DNA from 3 places in the Aureimonas populi genome. Region 1 is predicted to be linked to each of the others. Evidence: predicted binding sites of a transcription regulator. Region 1 holds the regulator's gene; each other region holds the start of a gene.

The links. The regulator PhoB, encoded in region 1, activates phosphate uptake and scavenging genes when phosphate is short. The targets are predictions, from matches to a motif close to TGTCATNNANCTGTCAT.
Region 2: the regulator PhoB is predicted to act here: its motif matches at 6,756-6,772, upstream of J7654_RS04585 (inorganic diphosphatase).
Region 3: the regulator PhoB is predicted to act here: its motif matches at 7,143-7,159, upstream of ugpB (sn-glycerol-3-phosphate ABC transporter substrate-binding protein UgpB).

The regions. Positions count from the first base shown of each region.
Region 1 covers NZ_CP072611.1:2,263,952-2,273,766, forward strand. Annotated here, with positions in the region: gene pstA (phosphate ABC transporter permease PstA) at 1-880, shown strand, start outside; gene pstB (phosphate ABC transporter ATP-binding protein PstB) at 896-1,675, shown strand; gene phoU (phosphate signaling complex protein PhoU) at 1,689-2,405, shown strand; gene phoB (phosphate regulon transcriptional regulator PhoB) at 2,414-3,127, shown strand; gene J7654_RS10535 (DUF3297 family protein) at 3,169-3,417, opposite strand; gene J7654_RS10540 (GcrA family cell cycle regulator) at 3,429-3,989, opposite strand; gene J7654_RS10545 (aspartate aminotransferase family protein) at 4,377-5,600, shown strand; gene argF (ornithine carbamoyltransferase) at 5,597-6,529, shown strand; gene J7654_RS10555 (Hsp33 family molecular chaperone) at 6,522-7,520, shown strand; gene apaG (Co2+/Mg2+ efflux protein ApaG) at 7,513-7,905, opposite strand; gene J7654_RS10565 (O-succinylhomoserine sulfhydrylase) at 7,978-9,171, opposite strand; SAM riboswitch at 9,253-9,331, opposite strand; gene J7654_RS10570 (2'-deoxycytidine 5'-triphosphate deaminase) at 9,420-9,815, shown strand, end outside.
Region 2 covers NZ_CP072611.1:980,489-990,303, forward strand. Annotated here, with positions in the region: rRNA gene J7654_RS04550 (16S ribosomal RNA) at 1-613, opposite strand, end outside; gene J7654_RS04555 (sensor histidine kinase) at 1,454-2,653, shown strand; gene J7654_RS04560 (septal ring lytic transglycosylase RlpA family protein) at 2,814-3,206, shown strand; gene J7654_RS04565 (Fur family transcriptional regulator) at 3,591-4,022, shown strand; gene J7654_RS04570 (OsmC family protein) at 4,045-4,479, opposite strand; gene J7654_RS04575 (tyrosine recombinase XerC) at 4,637-5,584, shown strand; gene J7654_RS04580 (TraB/GumN family protein) at 5,700-6,734, shown strand; gene J7654_RS04585 (inorganic diphosphatase) at 6,846-7,493, shown strand; gene lpdA (dihydrolipoyl dehydrogenase) at 7,576-8,991, opposite strand; gene J7654_RS04595 (MAPEG family protein) at 9,017-9,415, opposite strand; gene J7654_RS04600 (hypothetical protein) at 9,417-9,815, opposite strand, start outside.
Region 3 covers NZ_CP072611.1:2,000,979-2,010,793, reverse strand. Annotated here, with positions in the region: gene otsB (trehalose-phosphatase) at 1-252, opposite strand, end outside; gene J7654_RS09245 (N-acetylmuramidase domain-containing protein) at 306-1,112, opposite strand; gene J7654_RS09240 (D-amino acid dehydrogenase) at 1,194-2,525, opposite strand; glycine riboswitch at 2,566-2,678, opposite strand; glycine riboswitch at 2,679-2,767, opposite strand; gene J7654_RS09235 (sn-glycerol-3-phosphate import ATP-binding protein UgpC) at 2,833-3,906, opposite strand; gene ugpE (sn-glycerol-3-phosphate ABC transporter permease UgpE) at 3,911-4,759, opposite strand; gene ugpA (sn-glycerol-3-phosphate ABC transporter permease UgpA) at 4,770-5,651, opposite strand; gene ugpB (sn-glycerol-3-phosphate ABC transporter substrate-binding protein UgpB) at 5,754-7,010, opposite strand; gene betC (choline-sulfatase) at 7,218-8,744, opposite strand; gene J7654_RS09210 (efflux RND transporter permease subunit) at 8,804-9,815, opposite strand, start outside.

The DNA of each region.
Region 1 (9,815 bases):
CACGCAGGAGGTCTGGCTGCCCGCCCGCTCGACGGTGGACTCGGCCGTCAAGGGCCAGTTCGACCTGACGGTGGAGGAGAGCCGGCGCCCGCTGAACGACCGGCAGCTCGGCTGGATCGAGGAGCTTTCGGCCTCGGGCGACCTGTCCCAGCGCTTCAACACCGGCTTCTTCACCTTCGGCGCCTCCTCCCGCGCCGAGACGGCAGGGGTGGGCGTGGCCATCGTCGGCTCCTTCACGATGATGGCGATCGTGCTGGCGCTGGCGCTGCCCATCGGCGTGGCGGCCTCGATCTATCTGGAGGAGTTCGCGCCGAGGAACCGCTTCACCGATCTCATCGAGGTGAACATCAACAATCTGGCGGCGGTGCCCTCCATCGTCTTCGGCCTTCTGGGCCTTGCCATCTTCATCAATTTCTTCGGCCTGCCACGCTCGGCCGCGCTCGTCGGCGGGCTGGTGCTGACGCTGATGACGCTGCCCACGATCATCATCGCCACGCGCGCGGCGCTGCGGGCCGTCCCGCCCTCGATCCGCGCCGCCGCGCTGGGCCTTGGCGCATCGAAGAACCAGATGGTCTTCCACCACGTTCTGCCGCTGGCCGCGCCCGGCATCCTGACCGGCACGATCATCGGCCTCGCGCAGGCGCTGGGCGAGACCGCGCCGCTGCTGCTCATCGGCATGGTCGCCTTCGTCGCCGACTATCCGGGCGGGCCGATGAACCCCTCCACCGCGCTGCCGGTGCAGATCTTCATGTGGGCCAACGAGGCCGACCGCGCCTTCGTGGAGCGGACCTCGGGCGCCATCATCGTCCTCCTCCTCTTCCTCGCCGCGATGAACGTCGCGGCCGTCCTCCTGCGCCGCCGCTTCGAGCGGCGCTGGTAGAAAGGCACCCGATCCATGGACCAGACCGTGCCCCTCGCGCCGATGAAGATGCGCGGCAAAGGCGTCAGCGTATTCTACGGGGAGAAGCAGGCGCTCCACGGCGTCGACCTCGACGTGCCGGAGCGGCAGGTGACGGCGCTGATCGGCCCCTCCGGCTGCGGCAAGTCCACCTTCCTGCGCTGCCTGAACCGGATGAACGACACGGTGGAAGGCGCGCGCGTGGAGGGCGACATCACGCTCGACGGCGAGGACATCTATGCGCCCGAGCTCGACGTGGTGGAGCTGCGCGCGCGGGTGGGCATGGTGTTCCAGAAGCCCAACCCCTTCCCCAAGTCGATCTTCGACAATGTCGCCTACGGGCCGCGCATCCACGGCCTGGCCAGGGGCAAGGCGGAGCTGGAGGAGATCGTCGCCTCGAGCCTGAAGCGCGCCGGCTTGTTCGAGGAGGTGAAGGACCGGCTGCACGACGCGGGCACCGGCCTGTCCGGCGGCCAGCAGCAGCGGCTGTGCATCGCCCGCGCCATCGCCGTCTCGCCGGAGGTGATCCTGATGGACGAGCCCTGCTCTGCGCTCGACCCCATCGCCACGGCGACGGTGGAAGCCCTGATCGACGAGCTCAAGCAGAATTATACGATCGTCATCGTCACCCACTCCATGCAGCAGGCGGCGCGTGTTTCGCAGCAGACCGCGATGTTCCATCTCGGCAGGATCGTTGAGGTCGGCCCCACGGAGAAGATGTTCCAGAACCCGGACGACAAGCGCACGCGCGACTACGTCACCGGGCGCTTCGGCTGATTGGAGGAAGAACATGGTCGGTCATATCTCATCCACCTACGACGACGAGCTGAAGTCGATCCTGCGCCGGATCTCCGAAATGGGCGGGCAGGCCGAGCGCATCGTCGCGCGCGCGGTGGAAACGCTGATGCGCAGCGACGCGGAGGGCGCGCAGGCGGTGGTGAAGGAGGACAAGCTCCTCGACGCCGCCCAGCGCGAGCTGGACGAATATGCCATCCGCACCATCGCCAAGCGCCAGCCCATGGCGCAGGACCTGCGCGAGATCGTGGGCGCCATCCGCATCTCCAACGACCTGGAGCGCATCGGGGACCTGGGCAAGAACATCGCCAAGCGCGTCATCGCCATCCACGAGCACAAGCAGCCGGTGAAGCTGACCCGGGGGCTGGAGCACCTCTCGGAGCTGGCGCTGGAGCAGTTGAAGGACGTGCTCGACGCCTATGCGGTGCGCGACGAGAGCCGGGCGGAGAGGGTGCGGGCGCGAGACGAGGAGATCGACGCGATGTACACCTCGATCTTCCGCGAGCTTCTGACCTATATGATGGAGGACCCGCGCAACATCACCGCCTGCACGCATCTTCTGTTCTCGGCCAAGAACATCGAGCGGATCGGCGACCACGCCACCAACATCGCCGAGACGATCTACTACATCAAGACGGGGCACCAGATGGAGCTGGACCGGCCGAAGGACGACCGCACCCACGCCATCGTCGCGCCGGTCAAGAGCGACTGAGGCCGGCGATGGGCGCGCGCGTCACGGTGGTGGAAGACGAGGAGGCGCTCGGCATCCTCCTTCGCTACAATCTGGAGGCCGAGGGATACGAGGTGGAGGTCATCGCGCGCGGCGACGAGGCCGATATCCGCCTGCGCGAGGAGATGCCCGATCTCCTGATCCTCGACTGGATGCTGCCGGGCCTGTCGGGCGTCGAGCTTTGCCGGCGCCTGCGTATGCGGCCCGAGACACAGCGCCTGCCGATCATCCTGCTCACCGCGCGCGGCGAGGAGAGCGAGCGCGTGCAGGGGCTGGCGGTGGGGGCGGACGACTATGTCGTCAAGCCGTTCTCCACGCCCGAGCTGATGGCCCGCGTGCGCGCCATGCTGCGGCGCGCGAGCCCGGAGCGCATCTCGACGAGGCTGGGCGCCGGCGACCTGGAGCTGGACCGCGAAACGCACCGGGTGCGCCGGGCGGGGCGGGAGGTGAAGCTCGGCCCCACCGAGTTCCGCCTGCTGGAGTTCCTCCTCCAGGCGCCCGGCCGCGTCTTCTCCCGCGAGCAGCTTCTGGACGGGGTCTGGGGGCGGGACGTCTATGTGGACGAGCGGACCGTGGACGTCCATGTCGGGCGGCTGCGCCGGGCGATCAATCGCGGCAACCGGCCGGACCCGATCCGCACCGTGCGCGGTGCGGGCTACTCGCTGGACGAAACCTTCACCGGCGGCGCGTCAAGGCGCGCCTGATAAGAAAAAGGCGGCTCGCGCCGCCTTTTTCTTCAGCAGCCTCAGGCTTCGCCTTCGTCCTTCAGGAAGGGCTCGACCTCGCCCTTCAGCTTGATCGTCAGCGGCTTGCCCTTGCGGTCCAGCGTCTTGCCGGCCGCCACGCGCACCCAGCCTTCGCTGACGCAATATTCCTCGACATTGGTCTTCTCGACACCCTTGAAGCGGATGCCGATGCCGCGCGCGAGCAGCGCCTCGTCGTGGAACGGGCTGTCGGGATCGACCGAGAGGCGGTCGGGCAGCGTCTGGCTCATCGCCGCCTCGCTCAACGCACGCGCCGGCGCTCGGACACCGGCTGGAAGGCGATGCGGGCGTGATACTGGCAATAGGGCGAGGCATCGCCCGAGTGGTTGCCGCAGAAGCGGAAGTCCGGCGAAAGTGGGTCGCCCAGCGGCCACTTGCAGGTGCGCTCCGAGAGCTGGACGAGGGTGAGGTTGCGCGAGATGGGCACGATCTCGGCGCTGCGCGGCTCCTCGTGCAACTCGGGCGCGGCGACGACCTCTTCCTCCTCTTCCATCTTCAGCGCGGTCGCGCCCACGGCGCGCGCCATCGGCTGGCGGGCAACGGCGCTCTGCGAGGAGACGACGAGGCGGGGCGCCTCGGCGAGGATGCGCGGAGCCTCGGCCGGCTTGGCGCGCACCTCGACCACGGTCTCCTCGGCCACGGCCGGCACCGTCTTGATGCGGCTTTCGAGCTTGAGACGATGGACCTTGCCGATCACCGCATTGCGCGTCACCCCACCGAGTTCGCCGGCGATCTGGCTGGCGCTGTGGCCTTCCGACCAGCGCTTCTTCAACAATTCGATGCGTTCATCCGTCCAGCTCATTTGCGGGAGGCTCCTCGTTTCGGCTATCGCGCGGACGTTTGAATCCAATAACGTTCCCGGAGGGGAAATCCGGGTCGCGCACCATATGTGGGTGATATCTAGGGTTCGCCGCACGAAATCTAGTATGTGGGGGAGAAGTTACCTTATGGTGCGACTCGCTGACAAGAGTCGCGCACCCTCCGGCGAATCGTTTTTGTCTTTATCCCCAGCTTGCGCGGGCCTTGCGCCGTGCGCGAAGCGGGTGGCCGGCAGCTTCGTTGACAATCGCTGCGCCGGGCATGGTATATTGTTCCCTTCGATGTTCGAAGCAAAGGAAAGCCTGCCCGTGGCAGGCTTCGTTCGTTTAAAGAGCCCTCCCTCCCGCTTGGTAAGAAGCGAAACCCAGCCATGGCCTCTGCCGATCAGACCCTTTCTCCCCTCTATGCCACCTATGCGCGCGCCGACCTGCGCTTCGAGCGAGGCGAGGGCGTGTGGCTGGAGACGCAGGACGGGCGGCGCTTCCTGGATTTCGGCGGCGGCGTGGCCGTCAATTCGCTCGGCCATGCCCATCCGCATCTCGTGGAGGCGCTGAAGAGCCAGGCCGAGAAGCTCTGGCACGTCTCGAACCTCTACGAGATTCCCGGCCAGGCGCGGCTCGCGCAGCGGCTGGTTGAGGCCAGCTTCGCCGACCGCGCCTTCTTCACCAATTCGGGGGCGGAGGCGCTGGAATGCGCCATCAAGACGGCGCGCCGCTGGCATTATGTGAACGGCCGGCCGGAGCGCTTCACGATCCTCACCTTCGAGGGCGCCTTCCATGGCCGCACGCTCGCCACCATCGCGGCCGGCGGGCAGAAGAAGTATCTGGAAGGCTTCGGCCCCAAGGTGGAAGGCTTCGAGCAGCTTCCCTTCGGCGATATCGAGGCGGTGAAGGCCGCGATCGGCCCGCAGACGGCGGCGATCCTGATCGAGCCGATCCAGGGGGAGGGCGGCATCCGCGTCGTCCCGGCCGAGTTCCTGCGCGCCTTGCGGGCTTTGTGCGACGAGCACGGCCTGCTGCTGGTCTTCGACGAGGTGCAGACCGGCGTGGGGCGCACGGGGCGCTTCTACGCCTATGAGAATTCCGGCGTTGAGCCCGATATCCTCGCCTCCGCCAAGGGCATCGGCGGCGGCTTTCCGCTGGGCGTGTGCCTGGCCACGGAGGACGCCGCGCGCGGCATGACCGGCGGCACGCATGGCAGCACCTATGGCGGCAATCCGCTCGCCATGGCGGTCGGCAACGCGGTGCTGGACGTCGTGCTGGAGGAGGGGTTCCTGACCCATGTGCGCGACATGGCGCTGCTTTTCCGGCAGAGCCTGGAAGGCCTGAAGGACCGCTATCCCGACGTGATCGAGGAAATCCGCGGCGAGGGCCTCCTGCTCGGCATCAAGGCCAGGGTGCCGAACGCGGATCTCCTCATGTCGATGCGCGATAAGGGGCTGCTGGGCGTGCCGGCCGGCGACAATGTGGTACGCCTCCTGCCGCCGCTGATCGTCTCCGCGCAGGAGGTGCGCGAGGGCATGGCGCGGCTGGAGTCGGCGCTGGCCGCACTCTCCGTCTCGGGCGCCGCGATCGCGCGGGACGACGCGGCATGAGCGGGGACGCGAGCTTGCGGCATTTCCTGGACCTCTCGGCGGTGGACCGCCGGGATCTTCGCGCCATCCTCGAGGACGCCAAGGCCCGCAAGGCCGCCGGGCGCGCCGGCGCGCGCCCGCTGGAGGGGCGGGTGCTGGCGATGATCTTCGAGAAGCCCTCCACGCGCACGCGCGTGTCGTTCGACGTCGCCATGCGCCAGCTCGGCGGCGAGACGCTGTTTCTCTCTGGCGCCGAGATGCAGCTCGGCCGCTCCGAGACCATCGCCGACACCGCGCGCGTCCTCTCGCGCTATGTCGACGCGATCATGATCCGCACCACCGAGCATCTGCGCCTTCTGGAACTGGCCGAGGCCGCCACGGTGCCCGTGGTCAACGCCCTGACGGACGACACCCATCCCTGCCAGATCATGGCCGACCTGCTCACCTTCGAGGAGCATCGCGGCCCCGTGGCGGGCAAGACCTTCGCCTGGACGGGTGACGGCAACAACGTGCTCAATTCCTTCATCGAGGCGGCCTCCCGCTTCGACTTCTCCCTGCGCATCGCCACGCCCGAGGGCTCCGAGCCCGCCGGCCTCTACGTGCAGAAGGCGCTGGAGGAGGGGGCCTCGATCCTCATCACCCAGGACCCGCAGGAAGCGGTGGAGGGCGCCGACTGCGTCGTCACCGACACCTGGGTTTCCATGGGGCGCGAGGAGGAGGCGCGGGGCCACAACGTGTTCGTGCCCTATCAGGTCAACGAGGCGCTGATGGCGCGCGCCCGGCCCGACGCGCTCTTCATGCACTGCCTGCCCGCCCATCGCGGCGAGGAGGTGACGGATGCGGTGATCGACGGGCCGCAATCGGTGGTCTTCGACGAGGCCGAGAACAGGCTTCACGCGCAGAAGGCCGTTCTGGCCTGGATGTTCGGCGAGGTCCGCGCGCATGGATGACGACATGCCGGGCCTCGGCGAATTCGGCTTCGCGGGCGACGACGCCGTGGTGCCCTTCCAGGTGGAGGCGCTCGACGCACGCGGCCGGGCGGTGCAGCTCGGCGCCATGGTGGACGCCATCCTCGCGCGCCACGACTATCCGGAGCCGGTCTCGCGCCTTCTGGCGGAAATGATCGCGCTGACGGTGCTTCTGGGAACCTCGCTCAAGTTCGACGGCCGCTTCACCGCGCAGACGCAGACGGACGGGCCGGTCGATCTCCTCGTGGTGGATTTCTCCACGCCCTCCTCGGTGCGCGCCTATGCGCGCTTCGATGCCGAGCGCCTGGCCGAGGCGCAGGAGGCGAAGCGCACGGACCCCGAGAACCTCCTGGGCAAGGGCACGCTGGCGCTTACCGTCGACCAGGGCGCCAACATGCAGCGCTACCAGGGCATCGTGCCGCTCGACGGCTCGACGCTGGAGGCGGTGGCCGAATCCTATTTCCGCCAGTCCGAGCAGATTCCCACGGCCGTTCGCCTCGCCGTGGCGCGGATCGCCCGCCGGCGCGAGGGCGGCGGGTTCGAGGAAAGCTGGCGCGCCGGCGGCCTCGTCGCGCAGTTCCTGCCCCAGGCGCCCGAGCGGATGCGCATGCCCGATCTGCCGGGCGGCGACGCGCCGGAGGGCCTGGAGGAGTTCACGCTCGAACCCGACGATGCCTGGACCGAAACCCGCGCCCTGGTGGATACGGTCGAGCCGGCGGAACTGGCCGACCCGGACGTGGGGGTGGAGCGCCTCCTGTTCCGCCTGTTCCACGAACGCGGCGTGCGGGTGTTTCCCGCAACGCCGGTGATCGACGATTGCACGTGCTCCCGCGAGCGGATCGGCGAAGTCCTGTCCAGCTTCTCGGCCGAGGAGATCGAGGACTCCACCACCGACGGACGCATCGAGGTGGTTTGCGAGTTCTGCTCGAAAACCTACGAGTTCTCGCCGGACGAGTTCAAGAAGCTCAATTGAGAACGCGCGGCTGCGCCGGCGCGTCGAGCGAGAAGGCCGGCACGCAGGCGTCAAACGCGTGGCCGTCCTCGCACTCCATGCGAAAATGGCCGCGCATGATGCCCGAGGGCGTGCCCAACGGGCAGCCGGAGGTGTAGGTGAAGCTGTCGCCCGGCGCCAGCACCGGCTCCTCTCCTACCACGCCGATGCCGCGCACCTCCTCCACATGGCCGCTCTCGTCCATGATGTGCCAATAGCGCGAGCGAAGCTGCACGGTCCTGTCGGAGCCGTTGGCGATCTCGATCGTATAGGCGAACACCCAGCGCCGCTCCTCCGGCGAGGACCGGTCCTTCAGGAAGCTCGGCGTCACGCTGATCGTGATGCCCTCGGTGGTTTCTTGGTACATGATCGTCCGACAGGCAGGAGGAGCGGGGCATTCCACCCTGAAGTGGGACGCCCCTCGGCTGTTGCAAGCGGTTCAGGCCGCCGCCAGCGCCGCGTCCACGTCCTCCATCAGGTCCTCGATGTCCTCGATGCCCGCCGAGAACCGCAGGAGCCCGTCGCTGATGCCGAGTTCGGCGCGGGCCTCCGGTGCGAGATTCTTGTGCGTCGTCGTCGCCGGATGGGTGATGAGGCTCTTGGCGTCGCCCAGATTGTTGGTGATCTTCACCACCTGGAGCGCGTCGCAGAAGCGGAATGCCGCCGCCTTGCCGCCTTTTACCTCGAAGGCCAGAAGCGTCGACCCGCCCGTCATCTGGCGCGCGATGACGGCGGCGTCCGGGTGGTCGGCCCGGCCGGGATAGAGAATGCGCGAAACCTTGGGCGACTGCGCCAGATGGTCGGCCAGCCGCGCCGCGTTCGCGGTCTGGCACGCCACGCGCAACGGCAGCGTCTCCAGGCCCTTCAGGAGTACCCAGGCGTTGAAGGGCGAGAGCGAGGGGCCCGTATGGCGGAAAAAATCGTGCAGGTTCTCGTCGATCCATTCCTTGGAGGAAAGGATGACGCCGCCGAGGCACCGGCCCTGTCCGTCGATATGCTTGGTGGCCGAATAGACGACGACGTCGGCGCCCAGTTGCAGGGGCTTTTGCTGGAGCGGCGTGGCGAAGACGTTGTCCACCACCAGCTTGGCCCCGGCTGCATGGGCGATCTCGGCGACGGCGGCGATGTCGATCACCTCCAGCGTCGGATTGGTCGGACTCTCCATGAAGAAGAGCTTCGTTTCGGGCCGCACAGCCGCGCGCCATGCCTCGAGGTCGCGGCCGTTGACCAGCGTGCACGCCACCCCGGCCCGCCCGAGCACCGTTTCCAGGATGTAGCGACACGAGCCGAAGAGGGCGAGCGCGGCCACCACGTGGTCGCCGGCCTTCACCGAGCACTGGAGCGCGGCCCACACGGCGGCCATGCCCGACGCCGTGGCGCGCGCGTCTCCGGCGCCCTCCAGCGCCATCATCCGCTCCTCGAACATGCGGGTGGTGGGGTTGGAGTAGCGCGAATAGATGAAGCCGTCGTCCTCGCCCTTGAAGCGCGCCTCGGCGGCGGCCGCCGTGTCGTAGGCGAAGCCCTGCGTCAGGAAGAGCGCCTCGGACATCTCGCCGAAGCCCGAGCGCATGGTGCCGGCATGGACCAGTTGCGTTGCGGGGCGCAGCCGTCTTGGCTCTTGCGTCTTCGACATCTCTCGCTCTTCTCCTGCTCATGGGCCGCGAGGCACAAAAAAAACCGGCTCTTGCACGTCGCAAAGCCGGTCCGCGGACGTATTCGCCCCGCATCGGCCCCTTTAGCGACTTGTTTAACGTGGCTGCAAGCCGGCCGGCCAAATCACCACGGGAACGGTGCCGAAAATAGCCCCCTGATGGACTGCGGTCAATTCTCTGCTAAGAGCGCTGGAAAGCCGGGGGACGCAGCGATGGGGAACAGCGCAACATGAGGCAAGGCATCCTGCCGGATCGGGATATCGCGGCGCTGTTCGAGGCGGGCGCGATCGCGAGCGCGCGCGCGCTCGACGAGGACCAGATCCAGCCCGCCAGCCTCGACCTGCGCCTGGGGCCCACGGCCTACCGGGTGCGCGCAAGCTTCCTGCCCGGCCCCCGGCGCAGCGTGTCGCAGACGCTGGAGCGCTTCTCGCTGCACCAGTTCGACCTGTCGGAAGGGGCGGTCCTGGAAACGGGCTGCGTCTACATCGTGCCGCTGATGGAGAGCTTCGCGCTGCCGCAAGGCGTGCGGGCAGCGGCCAACCCGAAATCCTCCACCGGCCGCCTCGACATCTTCACCCGCATCATCGCCGACCATGGCCAGGAGTTCGACAAGATTCCGGCCGGC
Region 2 (9,815 bases), 1.3 Mb from region 1:
TCACCTCTTCCGGACTCAAGACACCCAGTATCAAAGGCAGTTCCGGGGTTGAGCCCCGGGATTTCACCCCTGACTTAAATGTCCGCCTACGTGCGCTTTACGCCCAGTAATTCCGAACAACGCTAGCCCCCTTCGTATTACCGCGGCTGCTGGCACGAAGTTAGCCGGGGCTTCTTCTGTGGGTACCGTCATTATCGTCCCCACTGAAAGAGCTTTACAACCCTAGGGCCTTCATCACTCACGCGGCATGGCTGGATCAGGCTTGCGCCCATTGTCCAATATTCCCCACTGCTGCCTCCCGTAGGAGTTTGGGCCGTGTCTCAGTCCCAATGTGGCTGATCATCCTCTTAGACCAGCTATGGATCGTCGCCTTGGTGAGCCTTTACCCCACCAACTAGCTAATCCAACGCGGGCTCATCCATCCCCGATAAATCTTTCCCCCAAAGGGCGTATACGGTATTAATTCCAGTTTCCCGGAGCTATCCCGTAGGGTTGGGTAGATTCCCACGCGTTACTCACCCGTCTGCCACTCACCCCGAAGGATGCGTTCGACTTGCATGTGTTAAGCCTGCCGCCAGCGTTCGTTCTGAGCCAGGATCAAACTCTCAGGTTTGTAATAAGAGCTATCCCGACTAGTCACTGTCTCAAAGCATCGACGAGAGTTATCGAAAACGGCCAAACGCCCGGCCAGCCAAAGCCAACCAGACAAAATCAACCGATCCCACTCCCCATCCTCGCAAAACCAGCCAAAACCAGCCCCGCGCCAGATGAGAAACGTACACTCTCTATCGTCAGAGACCTGTGAACCGTCGGTTCATCTCTCCAGAAACCTCAAGACCCAGCCAAAGCCAGACCCCTCGGTCCCCGCAGACAACCGCCGTCCACGTCTCTCTTTCTTCTTCAATCTTCAATTCTCAAAGAACCCGGCAAAACCCAAAAGCTCGCCGCTCGGCCAAAACCCCCTTCCGGGAACCCAGCCTCAAAGCATCCAAAGACACTCCGAATATCGTACCAACTACAGCATCCAAAGGCGCAAAACCGAGCCGGTACAGCCGAACCCCAAGGAAAATCCCCGAAACCCAACCGCCAGCTCAACTTTCCGGCAGTCCAGAACACAGCGTCCCCGCCCCGTCCAAACCGCCCCGGCGCCCACCGCCGTCGTCGATGAGCGGCTTATAGGGGGCATTCCCGATCCGGGTCAATCGCTTTTTTGGCGGTCAGCCGAACTTTTTTCGAAAGGCTTTTCCGGTCAATAACTTGGCGGCTGCGCAATCGTCATCGGCCCGTCATCCCCCGGTCACCGGCGCGTCGATGCGCGCTCAAACGCCTGTTCATCGGGCCTCACGGGCCTGTTCCTGCGCGTTTCGCCCTTTTCCCGGCGCATCGCCACGCTTATCTGGGAGCGGCGTTCGCGCATCCGCCCGGGGATACGGATCGCCGAAGGGGGTTGATCATGCACAGCGAGAGCGAGGGGCCGGGACGGGCCGACGAGCTTTCCTACCGGCTTCGCCAGCAGAGGCTGCTCGTGGCCTTCGCGCGCATGGCCTTGCAGGCCTCCACGCACGAGGAGCTTCTCGATGAAGCAAGCGCGCTGGCGGCCCAGGGGCTCGAGGCGAGTTACGGCAAGGTGCTGGAATACCGGCCCGAGTCGGGCGACCTGCTCCTGCGAGCGGGCGTGGGCTGGGCACGCGAGGAGATCGGCGCGGTCGTCCTGCAGATCGACCCCGCCTCGCCGGCCGGCTATGCGTTCCAGCACGGAACCCCGGTCCTCTCCAACCATCTGAGCAGCGAGAGCCGTTTCCGCACGCCCGATCTCCTCGTGCGCTACCGGATAAGGCGCGCCCTCAACGTCCTGATCGAGCGCGGCGGCGAGGAGCAGGATCGCTACGGCGTGCTGGAGGTCGACAGTCCCGATCCTGGCAGCTTCGACGCGGCCGATGCCGAGTTCCTGGCGGGCTGCGCCGGCATTCTGGGCGTGGCGATCGAGCGCCTGCGCTCGGAGGACAGGCTCCGCGAGGCGCTGGAGCGGCAGGCCTTCGTCACGCGCGAGATGAGCCACCGGGTCAAGAACAGCCTCGGCATCGTGGCCAGCCTGCTGCGCGTCAACGCCAAGACGACGCGCGATCCGGGCGCGCAGGCGGCGCTGGAAGACGCCGAGGCCCGCGTCATGACCATCGCCAAGGTGCACGACCACCTCTGGCGCGGCGGCACGGTGGGCGTCGTCGCCCTGCCCGCCTTCCTGGGCGATCTATGCCGTAACCTGGCCGAGAGCGCCGGGGGAATCGTCATCGAAAGTGCGATCGAGCCTCTGTCCGTCGGCGCGGATCAGGCGATTCCCATCGGCCTGATCGTCAACGAGCTCGTCACCAACGCGCTGAAATACGCCTATTCCGACGGGTGCGGCACCGTGAACGTCGCCTTGGCGCGCAAGGAAGGCGAGCTTGTGCTGGAGGTGCGCGACGCCGGCGCCGGGCTGCCGGAGGATTTCGATCTCGCCGCCCCGCGCCCCAGCTTCGGGATGCGCATCATCCTCAATCTGGCCCGGCAGCTCGACGCGACATTGGAGGCCGAGCGCCTGGCGCAAGGCACCCTGTTCCGCTGCCGGATGCCCCTGTCGATCCTGGAAAACTCGCCCCCGCCCCCGGCCGGCTGAGGCCGAAAGCGAGCCCCCGCAAGGGGTTGCGCGAGAGCCGAATTGGTTCCCGCGTCGCGAAATGACCTTATTTGCGCCGGTCGCCCCCCTCATTCTCGACATGTCCGATGCCCAAGAGGCCGCTGCTTTCAAGCGCCCCGAAACGAGCACGGATGATCACATGACGCTCATGCCGAGGATGGCCTTCGCCCTGGCCTGTCTCACCTGCACCCTGTCCACGGCCTCCATGGCCGTCCCGGCTCTCGCGGAGCCGGCCGTGGTGCGCACCGTTTCCGGCCCCGCCTCCTGGTATGGGCCCGGGTTCCACGGCCGCAAGACAGCCAATGGCGAGCGCTTCGACATGAACGGGCTGACGGCCGCCCATCGCTCCCTGCCCTTCGGCACCAAGGTACGCGTCACCAATCGCAACAACGGGCGGACCGTCACGGTGCGCATCAACGATCGCGGGCCGTTCCACGGCAACCGCGTCATCGACCTCTCCCGCGCCGCGGCCAGCAGGCTGGGCATCGTCAGCTCGGGCGTCGGCAGCGTGCGGCTGGATATCCTGTCCTGACGACAACGGGCGGGCCGGCGAGACTTCGCGCCCTTGTCGTCCAGGCTCATGCCGGGTTCGGCAAGCAGGCCCCGGCTCGTGTCAGGGAAAGAGGATGTTGAAGGCCAGTGTCCCGCCGGTCAGGAAGAGGGTGAAGAAGGTCAGATTCACGAACACAGATACGAACGTCTCAACCCGCATGCCGGCCTCCTTGATGATCGCCGGTTGAACGCGGTGGCCCGTGCGCTGGTTCCCCCACTCTTCTTTCGGCCCCCGCGCCGGCGCCTCGCCCGGCCGATCTCGCCGCACCCTTGTGTGCGGGCGGTTTTCCTCGCGCGGCCTTTCTGACAAAACGGGGGTCCGGCGCTCGCCGTGCACAGCCAGTTGAGGGAAGCGGAACGATCCATGGCAGAGCCGGCGCAGCCAGCACAAGACTACGAATCGCTGCTGCGCGCGGCCGGCGTGCGGATCACGCGCCAGCGCCGCACGATCCTGACGATCCTGACGGACGGCGGCGATCACCCGGACGCGCTGGAGATCTTCCGCCGCGCCTGCGCGGTCGATCCGTCCATTTCCCTCTCCACCGTGTACCGCACCATGAAGGTGCTGGAGGAGAAGGGCGCCATCCATCGCCATGCCTTCGGCGACGGGCCCTCGCGGTTCGAGCAGGCGGACGGCGCCCACCACGATCACCTGATCGACATCGATTCGGGCGACGTCATCGAGTTCCGCTCCGAACGCATCGAGGCGCTTCAGGAGGAGATCGCCAAGGAGCTGGGATACGAGATCGTCTCGCACCGGCTGGAGCTTTATGCCAGGAAGCGCCGCCCGCGCTGATCGGCCCGGGCGGCGCCCTTCGTCAGAGGAGCTTGGCGTCGAGCGAGACCGTGATCGCGCCCAGCGCCTTGGAAACGGGGCATCCGGCCTTGGCCTTGTCGGCCAGCTCCCGGAACGCCGCCTCCTCGATGCCCGGAACCTTGGCCTCGAGCGTGATGGCGCTCTGCGTGATCTCGAAGCCGGCCGCGCCCTGCTCGACGCTCACCACCGCGCGCGCCTTCAACTCTTCGGCCGGCGTGCCGTTCTCGGCCAGGAAGTGCGAAAGCTGCATGGCGAAGCAGCCGGCATGGGCGGCGGCCAGAAGCTCCTCCGGGTTGGTTCCCGAACGGCCCGATTCGTCCTCGAAGCGCGCCTTGAAGGAATAGCCATGCGCATCGAGCGCGCCGGACTGGGTGGTGATCGTGCCCTTGCCGTCGCCGAGCGCGCCGTTCCAGATGGCGGTTGCGTGTCGTTTCATGGAAAAACGTCTCCCTGTGGGGTTCAGCGTGCGGGCGTCCGGTCGGGCCGCGCGCCGCGTCAGCATCGCAAATGGTCCGTATGCTCGTTTCGTCCAGTGCGGGCCTTCGCCGCGCCCCGTGCCCGCGCATGTCCTGTCCCGAGGGGGGATCGATTCGATGACCACGTCTCTTCTCGTTCATGGCGAGCCGGCGCTTCTGGCGCGCAAGGCCGAATGGCTGGAGCGCCTCGCGGCCGGCGGGCGCGCCTCGCCGCAGACCCTTGCGGCCTATGAGCGCGACGTGCGCCAGTTCCTGGTCTTCCTCACCCGGCACGAGGGGCGCCCGGCGCGCCTCGCCGATCTGGCCGATCTGCGCCCGGCCGATCTGCGCGCCTTCCTGGCGGACCGGCGGCGGGAGGGCGTCGGCGCGCGCAGCCTCGGCCGGGGCCTGGCCGGCCTGCGCTCCTTCCTGCGCCATCTGGAGCGGGAGGGGCTGGCCTCCACGGCCGGTGCCAGCGCCCTGCGCGCGCCCCGGCACGGCGGCTCCCTGCCCCGCCCGCTCAGCCCCGTCGATGCGCTCTCCGTGACCGAGGAGGCGGGGGCCATGGCCACCGAGCCTTGGATCTCGGCGCGCAACGTGGCGGTGCTGACGCTTCTCTACGGCTGCGGCCTGCGCATCTCCGAGGCGCTGGGCCTGCCGGGCAACGCGCTGGCAGACCCCCGCGCCCGGTCCATCGCCGTGGCCGGCAAGGGCGGCAAGGAGCGCCTCGTCCCCCTGCTGCCGGCCGTGCTGGCGGCGGTGGCCGATTATCGGCGGCTCTGCCCCTTCGACCTGACGGGAGAGGCGCCCCTGTTTCGCGGCGCGCGGGGCGGGCCGCTGCGGCCGCAGATCGTCCAGCGCGAGATGGCGCGGCTGCGCGGGCTTCTCGGCCTGCCCGAATCGGCGACGCCCCATGCCCTCCGGCACTCCTTCGCCACGCATCTGCTGGCGGCCGGCGGCGACCTGCGCACCATCCAGGACCTGCTCGGCCACGCGTCCCTCTCCACGACGCAGGCCTATACGGCCGTCGATTCCGTGCGGCTGATGGCGGTCTACGAGAACGCCCACCCCCGCGCGCGCCGCTGAGCGCCGGTCAACCGGCAGAGGGGAAACGGGCGAGCCTGCTCGTCCTTCCCGATTCGGTTTTCCGCGCGAATGCTCTATTGAACGATCCGATCGCAACCGAGCGGCGAGTATCCCGATGCCTTCACTGCGAACCGGCCGCCTCGCGGCCGCCATCCGGTCGGCTGTCCTGCCCGGCCTCCTCGTGTGCCTGTCCTTCACGGGCGCCGCGCGGGCGCAGGAAGCCTGCCAGGCCGGCGCCAGCCTGATGGCGGACGCCGAGCCCGCGCTGATCGAGAGGATCGAAGGCGAAGCGGCCGGCGTTCCGAATGGCGAGGGGCGGCTCTTCCGCATCGAGCGCGACGAACGCCCCGCCTCCTTCCTGTTCGGCACGATGCATCTGTCCGATCCACGGGTGGTCGCGCTGACCGCCGAGGCGGAAAGCGCCTTTGCGGGCGCGCGGACGCTCGTCATCGAGACCACGGACCTGACGGACGAGAGCCGGCTGGCCGGCCTCCTCCTCTCCCGTCCCGACCTGACGCTCCTGCCGCCCGGCACGGCGCTGGAAGACCTGCTTCCGGCCGAGCGGCGCGCGGGCCTTGCGGCCGCGCTCGAGGCGCAGGGCGTGCCGGCGCACTCGGTCACGACGCTTCAGCCCTGGTTCGTCACGCTCGCACTCGTCGCGCCGCCCTGCGAGGCGCAGCGGAGCGCGGCGGGCGAGACGATTCTCGATCTGCGCCTCGCCGAGCGCGCGAGCGAGGACGGCAAGGCCCTCGTGGGCCTTGAGTCCGCCGAGGAGCAGATGCAGGCCCTCGCCGCGCTTCCGCAGGATCTCCAGGCGCTGAACCTCCTCGCCACGCTCGACATGATCGACCGCCTGCCCGACCTTTTCGAGACGATGATCGATCTTTACCTGCAGGGGCGCATCGGCGCGATTCGCCCGGCCCTCGAAGGGCTGGCCGAGACGCGGAGCGACGAGCGGACGGCCGCCGCCTATGCGGCCTTCGAGGACCGGGTGATCCTGTCGCGCAACCGCACCATGGCCGAACGCCTGGCGCCCACCATCGAGGCGGGCGGCGTCTTCGTCGCCGTCGGCGCCCTTCACCTGCCGGGCGAGGAAGGCCTGGTGGAGCTGCTGCGCGCGCAAGGCTGGCGCGTTTCACGGGCGGATTGACTCACGTGAAACATCGCCCCCCGTCATCGGAGCGTCATCGCATCGTCGCGTAGAGTTCGTGCAAGGGCCCTATCGGCAGGCGGTCCCGGACAACTGTCGAAAGAGACCGTCATGAAGACTCTTCTGCGCGCCGCCGCCCTTCTCGCGCTCGCCAGCACGCCCTCCCTCGCACAGGGCTTCGTCGCACCCTACGCCTACCCGCAGCCCGAGGAGGGCGGCGAGTTCAACGTCGTGATCGAGATCCCGGCAGGCAGCTTCACCAAATACGAGATCGACCCCGACAACGGCCATGTGATCGTCGATCGCTTCCAGTCGATGCCCGTCGTCTACCCCGCCAATTACGGCTCCATCCCCTCCTCGCTCGCCGGAGATGGCGACCCGCTGGATGCCGTCGTCTACACGCGCGAGCCCATCGTTCCCGGCGCGATCATCCGCGCCCGCGCCATCGGCATCCTCAAGATGATCGACGGCGGCGAGGAGGACGACAAGGTCGTGGCGGTGCCGGTCTCCGACGTGGACCCGCAATATGACGCCATCGCAGAGCTGGCGGACATGCCGGCCGTCGAGCTCGAGCGGCTGGAAGCCTTCTTCCGTGTCTACAAGGACCTGCCCGCCGGCCGGAAGCGCGTGGAGCTGAACGGCTACGAGGACGCCGCCACCGCCATCTCCCTCGTGGACGAGGCGCTGGCGGCCTATCGCGGGCGTGGCGGCGCCGCCAACGACAATGCGGCCGGCAACGGCGCGGCTGCCGCCCGATAAGGTTTCATCGCGCCCTTGGCGCGATGAAAAAAGCCGCCGTGCGTCGTCCCGCACGGCGGCTTTCGCTTTTCCGGTCGGCCGGTCAGATGTGGATGGGCTTGGCGAAGGTCGCGAAGGCGGCCTCGCGCATGGCCTCCGACAGGGTGGGGTGCGCGTGGCAGGTGCGGGCGAGGTCCTCTGAGGAACCGCCGAACTCCATCAGCACCGCCGCCTCGGCGATCAGCTCGCCCGCGCCGCGCCCGAGCACATGCACACCCAGCACACGGTCGGTCTCCTTGTCGGCCAGGATCTTCACGAAGCCGTCGGTGGAGAGCATGGAGCGCGCCCGCCCGTTGGCCATGAAGGGGAACTTGCCGACCTTGTAGGCGACGCCCGAGGCCTTCAGCTCGTCTTCCGTCACGCCCACCGAGGCGACCTCCGGCTGGGTGTAGACGACGGAGGGGATCACGCCGTAATTCACGTGCCCGGCCTGCCCCGCCAGGATTTCGGCCAGCGCCACGCCTTCGTCCTCGGCCTTGTGGGCCAGCATCGGCCCCTTCACCACGTCGCCGATGGCGTAGATTCCGTCCACATTGGTCTTGTAGTGCGCGTCGATCTCCACGCGCCCTGCCTTGTCGAGCGCGACGCCCGCCTCCTCGAGGCCCAGCCCCTGCGTGTAGGGCCGCCGGCCGGTCGCCACCAGCACCACATCGGCCGAAAGCGTCTCGGGCTCGCCCCCCTTGGCCGGCTCGAAGGTCACGCTCGCCTTGTCGCCGTCACGGGCGATGCCCGTCACCTTGGCGCCCAGCTTGAAATCGAAGCCCTGCTTGGCGAGAAGCTTCTGGAAGGCGGTGGACACTTCCGAATCCATCGGCCCGAGCACCTTGTCGAGATACTCGACCACCGTGACCTTGGCGCCGAGGCGGGACCAGACCGAGCCGAGCTCGAGCCCGATCACGCCGCCGCCCACGACCACCATGGTCTCCGGCACCTTGGGAAGCGCGATGGCATGGTCGGAAGAGACCACAACCTGCCCGTCGAACTCCACCGCGAGGCCGGGAATGCCCGCCACCTCGGAGCCGGTGGCGATCACGATGGACTTCGCCGCGAGCGCACGCGTCGCGCCGTCCTCGGCCACGACCTCCACCGTGCCGGGCGCCTTGATGCGCCCCGTGCCGATGATGCCCTCGATCTTGTTCTTCTTGAACAGAAAGCCGATGCCGTCGACATTCGACTTCACGGTCTTGTCCTTGTGCTCCAGCATCCGGGGCAGATTCAGCGCCGGCGTCACCTCGATGCCGAGATCGGCGAAGCTGTGCCCGGCCTCCTCGAACATCTCCGAGGCGTGCAAGAGAGCCTTGGAGGGGATGCAGCCGACATTCAGGCAGGTGCCTCCATAGGTCTTGCGCTTTTCGACGACGGCGACCTTCAGGCCAAGCTGCGCGGCCTTGATGGCGCAGACATAGCCGCCGGGGCCGGAGCCGATGACGACGAGATCGAAGGCGGTTGTTTCGGACATGGCTCGGACGGTCTTTCGGTTCGGGTCAGAAAAGGCGGATGAGCATCAGGACGAGGCCGAGGAGCGAGGCCAGCCAGACGAGGCTGCGCACATAGGGCACGCCCAGAAGGTAGAGCGGGATATAGGCGATGCGGGCCACGAGCCACAGCCAGGCGCCCACGGCCCCGATCCCCCCGGTGCGCTGCGTGACGGAAAGCGCCAGCGCCAGCGCGATGAAGGCCGGAAAGGTTTCCTTGAAATTGTCGAGCGCCCGCTGGGCACGCCCGGCATGGACGCCGAGGGGCTTGGCCTCCCCGTCGCGCGGGCCCGCGTTCCATTGCGAACCCCGCTCCTTCGTGGCCAGCATGCCCTGAAGCGTGGTGTGGACGAAGAGAAGCACGACCCCGAGGGCCAGAACGAGGATTTCGGCCGGCAGGCTTTCCATCTCAAAGGCCCTCCTCGGGGCAATCGCCTTCGGCCGCCTCGAAGGAGGCCGAAACCTCCTTCAACTCGGCCGCCACGATGCCGAGCGGCCGGAACGGCGGCTCAATCTGGTTGACGGGCTGGACGAGGCGCAGTTCGTAGCAGCCCGCGTAAACAGTCGGCGCGCCATCCGTGCCGGTGGCCTCCACCACCGCCGGCAGCGAAAAGAAGATCGAGCCGGCCGCCCCCTCGCTCGTGCCCGTCCCGGTCCTTACGCGCACATGCGCCGTATCGGCATAGCCGGCCGCGAAGGTCTCGGCGTCAGGCCGGCCCGGCTCCTCGCGGAAATACGACCAGGCGCGCAGATATTCCTTGCGCTCCACGGCGTTGTAAAGCGAGGCGATCAGCGCCTCGGGCGTGGA
Region 3 (9,815 bases), 260 kb from region 1:
GCGGCTTTCCAGCCCGTGAACGCCGGCCGCCGCGAAGCGATGGGGAGAAAGAAAGCGGTCGAGATCGGCGATGCGCCGCCCGCTGACGATGGCCAGCGCGCCGTCGAGGCGATCGTGCAGGACGGCGAGCCGGTCGAGAAGAGAGGGATCGATGGCCACGCCGTCCGGCTCGGGGGCGAAGTCGACAAGGACGCCGTCGAAGTCGAGAAACAGGGCGTGGCGGCTGGAATCTATGGAGACTGGATCAAGCATCAGGAGGCAAGATAGAGCCCTTGCCCCTTTTCTGCCAGCCGAACGCCGCAATCTTATCCCGAAACGCCGAGGCGATCGAGGGTTGCGCGGTCGGCCATGCCGCTCGGCGCAAGGCCCCCGGCCTTCTGGAACGCCATCACCGCGCCCTGGGTGCGCGGGCCGAAAATGCCGTCCGGGGCAAGCGGGTGGCCATGCCGGACCAGCGCCTTCTGAAGCGCGGCGACGGCCGGACCGCGCGCGCCGAGGCGCAGGCCCTCCACGGGCCGGGCCAGAAGGCGGCGCGCCTTGGCATGGGCCTCCGCGATCTTGGCGTCGTAACGATTGGCCGCGAAGCCCGGGCCGTTGTAGCGCCGTGCAAAGCCCTTGTGGTCGCCCGACAGGAGCAGCCGGTGAAGCGCCCCTTCCTTCAGGAACCGCGCGACGAGAATGAACTGGCCCTTCGCGGACTGCCGGGCGAGATCGGCCATGGCGTGCACGCTGGCAAAGCCCAGCCGCTTCCAGTGCTCGCCCATCACCTGCCCCAGCCCCCAGGAGGTGGCGCGGTAGGCGGCCGCCGCGTCGATGGACGCCGCGCGTTCCAGCATGGCCCAGCGCGCCGGCTGGCCGGCGGGGTTCCTCACCGTGCCGGCCCTGGGGCTCGCCAGCCCAGCGGCACGCGCGATACGGCGCGGGGCCTCGGGCAGCAGGCGGTCGAAGTAATGGCCCTCGAAGCGGATCAGCGGCTCGGAACGGCCACCCACCGGCGCGAATGCCATGGCGTTGGTCTCCACCAGCGCCACCGCGAGCAGCACGCTCGCCGCCACGCCCTCCGAGTCCTGCGTTCCCAGCGCCGCTTCGATCACGTCCTTCGATACAGCCATCGCCCCTGCTCCCGCTCCATTCGACACGGGACGGATTGTCTCGCATCGGCACGGAACGGGAACAGATTGCGGCAGAAAGCCTCAGGCGGCGCGGCGCTCGCCCGCCTTCTCGCGGTTGAGGGGCACGATCTCGGCGCCGGAATGGGCCTGCGCGCGCGGATAGTCGCCCGCCACCTCGGCCGCGATCATCTCGGCCGTGACGGCCGAGAGCGTCCAGCCCAGATGACCATGGCCGGTATTGTAGTAGACGCGCGACTTCGAGCCGCGCCCGACCTTGGGCAGCATGTCCGGCATCATCGGGCGAAGCCCCGCCCACGGCACGACGGAGGCCGTGCCGATGCCGGGGAAACGGTGGCGGCACCAGGCGACGAGCGGCTTGATGCGGTCCCACTTGATGTCGCGATTGTCGCCCGCGAACTCGGCCGTGCCGGCGATGCGCAGGCGGTTCCGGCCCAGCCGGCTGGTGACGATCTTGGCCTTGTCGTCGAGCAGGCTGACCCAGGGCGCGCCCGCGCGGCTTTCCTCGTCCTCCAGGTTCACCGTCACCGAGTAGCCCTTGACGGGGTAGATGTTCACCCGGTCGCCGAGCTGCGCGGCCAGGCGCCGGCTGGCGACGCCCGCGCAGATCACCACCGCGTCGAAGCGGTCGAGGCGCTTGGGCTCCTCGCCCTTGGACCATTCGATGCGCACACCGTCCTCGTCATGGCGCAGGGACGAGACGTCCGCGTCGTAGACGAAGGTCGTGCCATGGCGCGCCGCGGCGTCCGAAAGGCCGCGCGTGAACTTGTGGATGTCGCCGGTGAAATCGCTCTCGGTGAAGAAGCCGCCATGATAGGTGCCGGCCAGCGCCGGCTCGATGGCATGGATCTCGTCATTGGTCAGCGCCCTGCGCTGCAAGCCGCCCTTGGCGTAGAGCGCGTTGACCTTCAGCCCGTGCTCGAATTCCGGCTTGGTCTCGTAGACATGCAGGATGCCGCGCTTCTCGACGTCGAAGTCGATGCCCTCCTCCTCGGCCATCTCGAAGAGATGGCGGCGCGCGTCGATGGCGAGGCGGACGGTGGCGACCGTGTTCTCCTCGTAGGAGCGGGCCGCCATCACGAACTCGAACATCCAGGAGAGCTTGTGCCAGGTCGGCGCCGGATGCACGAGCAGCGGCGCGTCCTTCTTGAACATCCACTTGATGCCCTTGATGAAGGTGGCCGGGTTGTTCCACACCTCGGCGTTGGAGGCCGAAAGCTGGCCGCCATTGGCGAAGGAGGTTTCCATGCCGGCGAAGGGCTGACGGTCGAAGACCGTCACGTCGAAGCCCTGCCGCATGAGCTTGTAGGCCGTGGTCACGCCGGTGATGCCGGCGCCGACGACGGCGATGGTGGGGGCGGAATTATGGGCGGCGGTTGCTGAACGGGCAGTCATAGGCACGATCCTTCCGACTCGTCGATCCCGAGTCCTCGTCGTGCCCCTCTCCGTCATCGGCCTGAGAGTTTCACGGGACGAGGTTCATCCTCCTCCCGCTTTCTCCTTCGGCGGGCGACCGTTGGACGGGCCGCCACTCTCCGGATTTGTGAACCACGCCGCGCGGTCCTTTTGCCTGAGAGTTTCCGGGGCGGTTGCTCCTTCGGCGCCGGCTGTCGACCGGTCTCTCCCGCAAGCGGCGATTACAGGATCAAGATACCTCCCGCCTCTCCGCGCGGCAAGCGCAAAGAAAAGGCATTTTCTGCCTTCAGGCGCGCCGCTTGCCGCTTTGCGTGTCGAAGAGATGCAGATGGTCCGGGTCCGCCAGCGCGGTGAAGGGCGTACCGATCTCGCGCCGCGCATAGCCGGGCATGCGCACCGCGATCTCCGCGGCCCCGCTGGCCGGCGTGCCGTAGATGTAACTCTCGGCGCCCACCATCTCCACGGCCGTCACGGTCAGGTCGAAGGTCAGCCCTTCGGCCGCCTCGCCCGGGCCCAGGATGCGCATGTGCTCAGGCCGGATGCCGAGCGTCGCGCCCGGCCCCGCCCCGCGCGCGCCGGCGAAGGAGAAGACGGACGGCAGGTGCTGCGCCGTGGTCTCGTCCAGCGGCACGAGGTTCATCGCCGGAGAGCCGATGAAGCTGGCGACGAACAGGCTGGCGGGCTTCTCGTAGACCTCCAGCGGCGTGCCGACCTGCTCGATCAGGCCGCCGTTCAGCACCACCAGCCGGTCGGCGAGCGTCATCGCCTCGAGCTGGTCGTGGGTCACGTAGAGGCTGGTGGTCGAAAGGCGCTTCTGCAGGGAGCGGATCTCGGCGCGCATCTGCACGCGCAGCTTGGCGTCGAGATTCGACAGCGGCTCGTCGAAGAGGAAGGCGGCGGGCTCGCGCACGATGGCCCGGCCCATGGCCACGCGCTGGCGCTGGCCGCCCGAAAGCTGGCCGGGCTTGCGGTCGAGGAAGGGGGCGATCTCCAGTATGCCGGCCGCCTCGTCGATGCGCCGCTCGATCTCGGCCTTCGGCGTCCTGCGGTTCTTCAGGCCATAGGCGAGGTTCTGGCGCACGGACATGTGCGGATAAAGAGCGTAGTTCTGGAACACCATGGCGATGTCGCGGTCGGCGGGCTCCTTGTCGTTCACCACGCGCTCGCCGATGCGCACCGTGCCGCGCGTGATGGATTCCAGCCCGGCGACCATGCGCAGGAGCGTGGACTTGCCGCAGCCGGAGGGGCCCACCAGCACCACGAACTCGCCGTCGGCGACGGTCAGGGAAATGCCCTTCACGGATTCGGCCGACGCGCCGGGATAGGTCTTTCCGACCTCCTGAAGATCGATGGACGCCAAGTTCTCACTTCTCCGTTTCAACGAGGCCGCGCACGAACCAGCGCTGCATGAGGAGCACCACCAGCACCGGCGGCAGGATGGCCAGGATCGCCGTCACCATGACCAGATGCCACTGCGTGGCCGCGTCCGCGAAGGACATCATCTTGCGGATGGCAATGATGATCGTGTTCATCTGGTTGTCGTTGGTGACGAGCAGCGGCCACAGATACTGCGTCCAGCCATAGACGAAGAGGATGACGAAGAGCGCGGCGATGTTGGTCTTCGACAGGGGAAGCAGGATGTCCTTGAAGAACCGGATCGGCCCCGCCCCGTCGATCCGCGCCGCCTCCACCAGCTCGTGCGGGATGGTGAGGAAGAACTGCCGGAAGAGCAGCGTGGCGGTGGCGGAGGCGATGAGCGGCAGCGTCAGGCCCGTGTAGGTGTCGATGAGGTTGAGGTCCACCATCACCTTGTAGGTCGGCAGGATGCGCACCTCCACCGGCAGCATCAGGGTGATGAAGATCATCCAGAAGAACGCCATGCGGAAGGGAAAGCGGAAGAAGACGATGGCGTAGGCGGAGATGATCGAGATCACGATCTTGCCCACCGCGATGACGAGGGCCACCACCGTGGTGTTCCACAACAGGCGCCAGACATTGACGCCGCCGATCTGCCCCACGCCCCCGAACAGCGCCTGATAGTAGTTCGCCCACCCCTCGCGGCCCGGCAGCAGCGGCAGCGGCGGGTTGAGGATGGTGCGCAGCGAATGGGTGGAGGCCGAGAAGGTGTAGTAGATCGGAAAGGCGACGATCACGACGCCGAGGATCAGGCACAGATGGGCGAAGGCCGTGGCGTAAGGGCGGTTCTCGATCATGGCCGGCTCCTCATGCGTAGTGCACCTTCTTCTCGATGAAGCGGAACTGGAAGGCCGTCAGCGCGATGACGATGGCCATCAGGATCACCGACTGCGCGGCCGAGGTGCCGAGATTCAGGTTCACGAAGCCGTCGTTATAGACCTTGTAGACCAGCGTCTCGGTGGCCCGCGCCGGCCCGCCGCCCGTCACGGCATGGATGATGCCGAAGGTGTCGAAGAAGGCGTAGGTCGTGTTGATGACGAGCAGGAAGAAGGTCGTGGGCGCCAGGAGCGGGAAGACGATGGTCCAGAAGCGCTTGGCCCCGCGCGAGCCGTCGATGGCCGCCGCCTCGATCAGCGAGCGCGGGATGGCCTGGAGGCCGGCGACGAAGAACAGGAAATTGTAGCTGATCTGCTTCCACGCCGCCGCCATCACCACGAGCACCATGGCCTGGTCGCCGTTGAGCAGCGGGTCCCACGGCACTCCCATGTCGCGCAGCATGTAGGCGAAGGTGCCCATGGCGGGGTTGAACATGAAAAGGAAGAGCATTCCCGCCACGGCCGGCGCCACGGCATAGGGCCAGATCAGCATGGTGCGATAGAGGCCCTTGCCGCGCACCACCTTGTCGGCGGCGGTGGCCAGGAGCAGCGCCACCGACATGGCCAGAAGCGCCGTGGCGAGGCTGAAGACCACCGTCGTCCAGACCGAGCCGAGATAGTTCGGGTCCGACAGGACGGCGCGGAAATTGTCGAGCCCCACGAAGCTGGTGCGCAGGCCGAAGGGGTCCTCGCGCAGCGTCGACTGGTAGATGGCCTGGCTCGCCGGCCAGTAGAAGAAGACGAGCGTGATGGCCACCTGCGGCGCGAGCAGGAGATAGGGCAACAGCTTGTTGGGAAAGGCGGCGTTCTGCACGCGGGCTCCTGACTTGCGGCAAGGGGCCGGGGCGCTCCGCCCGGCCGGACAGGCAGGGGCCGGACAAACGCCCGGCCCCGCTCCATCGTCGTTTCGGCGCGTTTACTGCGTCGCGGAGGCGATGGCGGCGTTGCCGCGCTCCACGGCCTTGTCGAGGGCGGCCTGCGCGTCCTGGCTGCCGTTCAGCATCGACTCGAACTCCTCGTTCTGGATGTCGCGCACCTGCGGCAGGTTCGGCAGGCGCACGCCGCGCGAGTTCTCGGTCGGCGCCTTGCCCATCATTTGCGTGATCGGCGTCTCGCGGCCCGGATTCTCCTCGTAGAAGCCGGACGCCTTCGTCGCCTCGTAGGCGGCCATGGTCACGGGCAGATAGCCCGATTCCTCGTGCAGGCGCTGCTGCACCTCGGTCTGCGACAGGAAGTTGAAGAACTCGGCGACGCCCTTGTACTCCTCGTCCGGGCGCCCGTCGAAGACCCAGAGGCTGGCGCCGCCGGGAATGGTGTTCTGCGGCGCGCCCTCGGCGTTCCCCTCATAGGGAAGCTGGCCGATGCCGTAGTTCATGCCCGAATTGACGACATCGCCGAGGCCGCCCGAGGATTCGGTGAGGATGGCGCACTCGTTCGAAAGGAAGAGCTGCTTGGCCTCCGAGGTGCGGCCGCCGTAGCGGAACACGCCGTCACGCGCCAGGTCCGCGATGGCCTGGAAGTGCTCGACATAGATCGGCTCGTTGATCTTGAGCTCCACATCCGGGCCGGCAAGGCCGTTCTCCTGCGTGCCGTAGGACACGTCGTTCCAGGCCGCGAAGTTCTCCAGATGGATCCAGGTCAGCCACGTGGACGTGTAGCCGCAGGGCGCGGCGCCCGAATCCTTGATCGTGCGCGCGGCCTCGAACACCTCGGCCCAGGTGGCGGGCGGGCTTTCGGGGTCCAGCCCGGCGGCCTCGAACGCGTCCTTGTTGTAGTAGAGGACGGGCGAGGACGAATTGTAGGGGAAGGACAGCATGGTGCCGTCCGGGCGCGAGTAATAGCTGACGATGCCCGGCAGATACTGCGCCTTGTCGAAGGCGTAGCCGCCCTCCTCCAGCACCTCGGCCACCGGGCGCACGGCGCCTTCGGCGCCCATCATCACGCCGGTGCCGACATCGAAGACCTGGATGATGGCCGGCGCCTGGCGCGCGCGGAAGGCGGCGATGCCCGCGTTCAGCGTCTCGGGATAGGTGCCCTTGAACACGGGGACGAGGCGGTAGTCGCTCTGGCTCTCGTTGAACTCGGCGGCCAGGCGCTCCACCACGTCGTTGTTGGCCCCGCTCATGGCGTGCCACCACTGGATCTCGGTCTGCGCCGCGGCGGGCGCGGCCATGGTGCCGGCAAAGAGCAGGGCGGCGAGAGCGCCGGCCTTCTGGAAGGTCTCAGTCATCTGGATTTCGCTCCCATTGAACGCCGCGACATGCGGCCGGGCACCACCCTCCTAGCGGCGCCGGCCAACGGCTTGATGAAATTTCTATGACAGTTCGGTAACGTCGGAAAGCCCTGATCACGCTTTCCTTTCACGCCCCGACCGCGATTCTCACAACTCTTTCGGCCGCGGGTAGCGCTGCGCGCTCTCCAGGACGTTGAGGTCCATGTGGTTGCGCATGTACCGCTCGGAGGCCTTCTGCAACGGCTGGTAGTCCCAGGGAAAATACGCGCCGTTGCGCAGCGCCTCGTAGGTGACGTGCCGGCGCGCCTGGCTGGCGCGCACCGCTTGGTCGAAACCGGCAAGGTCCCACCGCGCCGCCGCCATCTCGCGGAACCGGGCGAGGACCCCGGCCGCCTCCGGGTCTTGCGAGCGCTCGTCCAGCTCGTGCGGATCGGCGGACAGGTCGAAGAGCTGGTCGGGATCGGCCGGGCAATGGCTGAACTTCCAGCGCCCCTCGCGCAGGCAGACCATCGGTGCGACGGAGCCTTCCGCCGCATATTCCATCGGCACCGCCGCGCCCCTCGCGCCGCGCGCCGCGGTGGCCAGCAGCGAAAGGCCGTCGAGCCACTGCGCCTGCGCCGCCAGGTCGATCCCGGCCAGCTCGGCCAGCGTCGGCACGATGTCGAGCGTGGAGACCGGCGCCTCGACCAGGGACCCTTCGCGCCCCGGCACGTGCAGCATCAGCGGCACCCGCGCGGAAGGCTCGAAGAAGTTCATCTTGAACCAAAGGCCGCGCTCCCCCAGCATGTCGCCATGGTCGGAGACGAACAGGATGGCGGTGTTGCCGGCCATGTCCGTCGCCTCCAGAACGTCCAGAAGCTCGCCGATCTTCTCGTCCACATAGGAGAGGTTGGCGAAATAGGCGCGGCGCGAGGCGGCGATCATCTCGTCGGTGATGTCGTAGGCGCCGTCCTCGCACGCTTCCATCAGCCGTCGCGAATGCGCGTCCTGCCGCTCGAGGGGGAGACGCTTCACCTCCGGCAACAGCGCCGAGCAGTGCTCGTAGAGGTCGAAGAAGCGCGGGCGCGCGACATAGGGGTCGTGCGGATGGGTGAAGGAGACGGTGAGGCAGAACGGCCGTGAATCCTGCCGTCGCGCCAGATCGTAGAGCCTGGCCTTGGCGTGGTGGGCCACCTCGTCGTCATATTCGAGCTGGTTGGTGATCTCGGCCGTTCCCGCGCCCGTGACGCTGCCGAGATTGTGATACCACCAGTCGATGCGCTCCCCCGGCCTGGTCCAGTCGGGCGTCCAGCCGAAATCGGCCGGGTAGACATCCGTCGTCAGCCGCTCCTCGAAACCGTGGAGCTGGTCCGGGCCGACGAAATGCATCTTGCCGGAAAGGCACGTGCCGTAGCCCGCGCGCCGCAGATGATGGGCGAAGGTGGGAATGTCGGAGGGGAATTCGGCGGCATTGTCGAACACGCCGGTGCGCGAGGGAAGCTGCCCGCTCATCAGGCTCGCCCGCGCCGGGGCGCAGAGGGGGCTGGCGGTATAGGCGTTGGCAAAGCGCAGCGAGGCGCCCGCCAGCGCCCTGAGGCGCGGCACGTGCAGGAAATCCGCCGGCCCGTCGGGGAACAGGGTTCCCGCCAGTTGATCGACCATCAGGATCAGGATGTTGGGGCGAGCGTCCGGCATGGCGTTCCTCTTGCGCATCGGCCCGCTCTAGCCGGCCCCCCACGCGAAGGACAAGGGGCTCATTCCGCCGGTTGCGGGCCCGCGCCGGCCCCGTGGGCCGGATGATCGCCCGGCGCCCTGGGCAGGAAGCGCCCGATGCGCCGGGCGAAGCCATCCAGAAGGGTGAGGATCACCGGCACGAAGATCAGCGTCAGGAGCGTGGAGGAGATCAGCCCGCCGATCACCGCATGGGCCATGGGCGCGCGCTGCTCTCCGCCCTCGCCCGCGCCGATGGCGATGGGCAACATGCCGAAGATCATCGCCAGCGTCGTCATGACGATGGGCCGAAGGCGCACGGCGCCGGCCTCCACGAGGCTGTCGTGGAGCGACATGCCCGCCGCGCGCGCCTGGTTGGAATAGTCCACGAGGAGAATGGCATTCTTCGTCACCAGCCCCATCAGCATGATGAAGCCGATGATGGAGAAGATGTTCAGCGTCGAGCCCATGACGAGGAGCCCCAGCAACACGCCGATCAGCGAGAGGGGCAGCGTCATCATGATGGCGACCGGCTGGAGGAAGGAGCCGAATTGCGAGGCGAGAACGAGGTAGATGAAGATCACCGCCAGGCCCAGCGCCTGCACGGCATAGCCCAGGCTTTCCTGCATGTCCTGCGTCTCGCCGCCGAAGACGACCCGCATTCCCGCCGGCACCTCGATCCGGGCCAGCGCGGCCGTCAGGTCGGCCGACACGTCGCCGAGCGCGCGCCCGGACACGTTGGCGTCCACCCGCACCTCGCGCGAAAGGTCGCGGCGATTGATGGTGGTCGGGGCGATGGATTCGACGATATCGGCCACCTGCTCCAGACGCACGATAACCGGGCGCTCGTTCGCATCCATGCGGCTCGTGGCCAGCGTCAGGTCGCGCAATTGCTGGGCCCGCTCGCGCTGCTCGCGTGGCAGGCGCACCATCACGTCGTAGGATTCCCCGTCCGGCGCGTTCCAGACCGAAACGGCATCGCCCGCGATCAACGGGCGCAGGAGATTGGCGATATCCTCCACCGAGACGCCGAGGTCGTCGGCAGCCTCGCGGCGC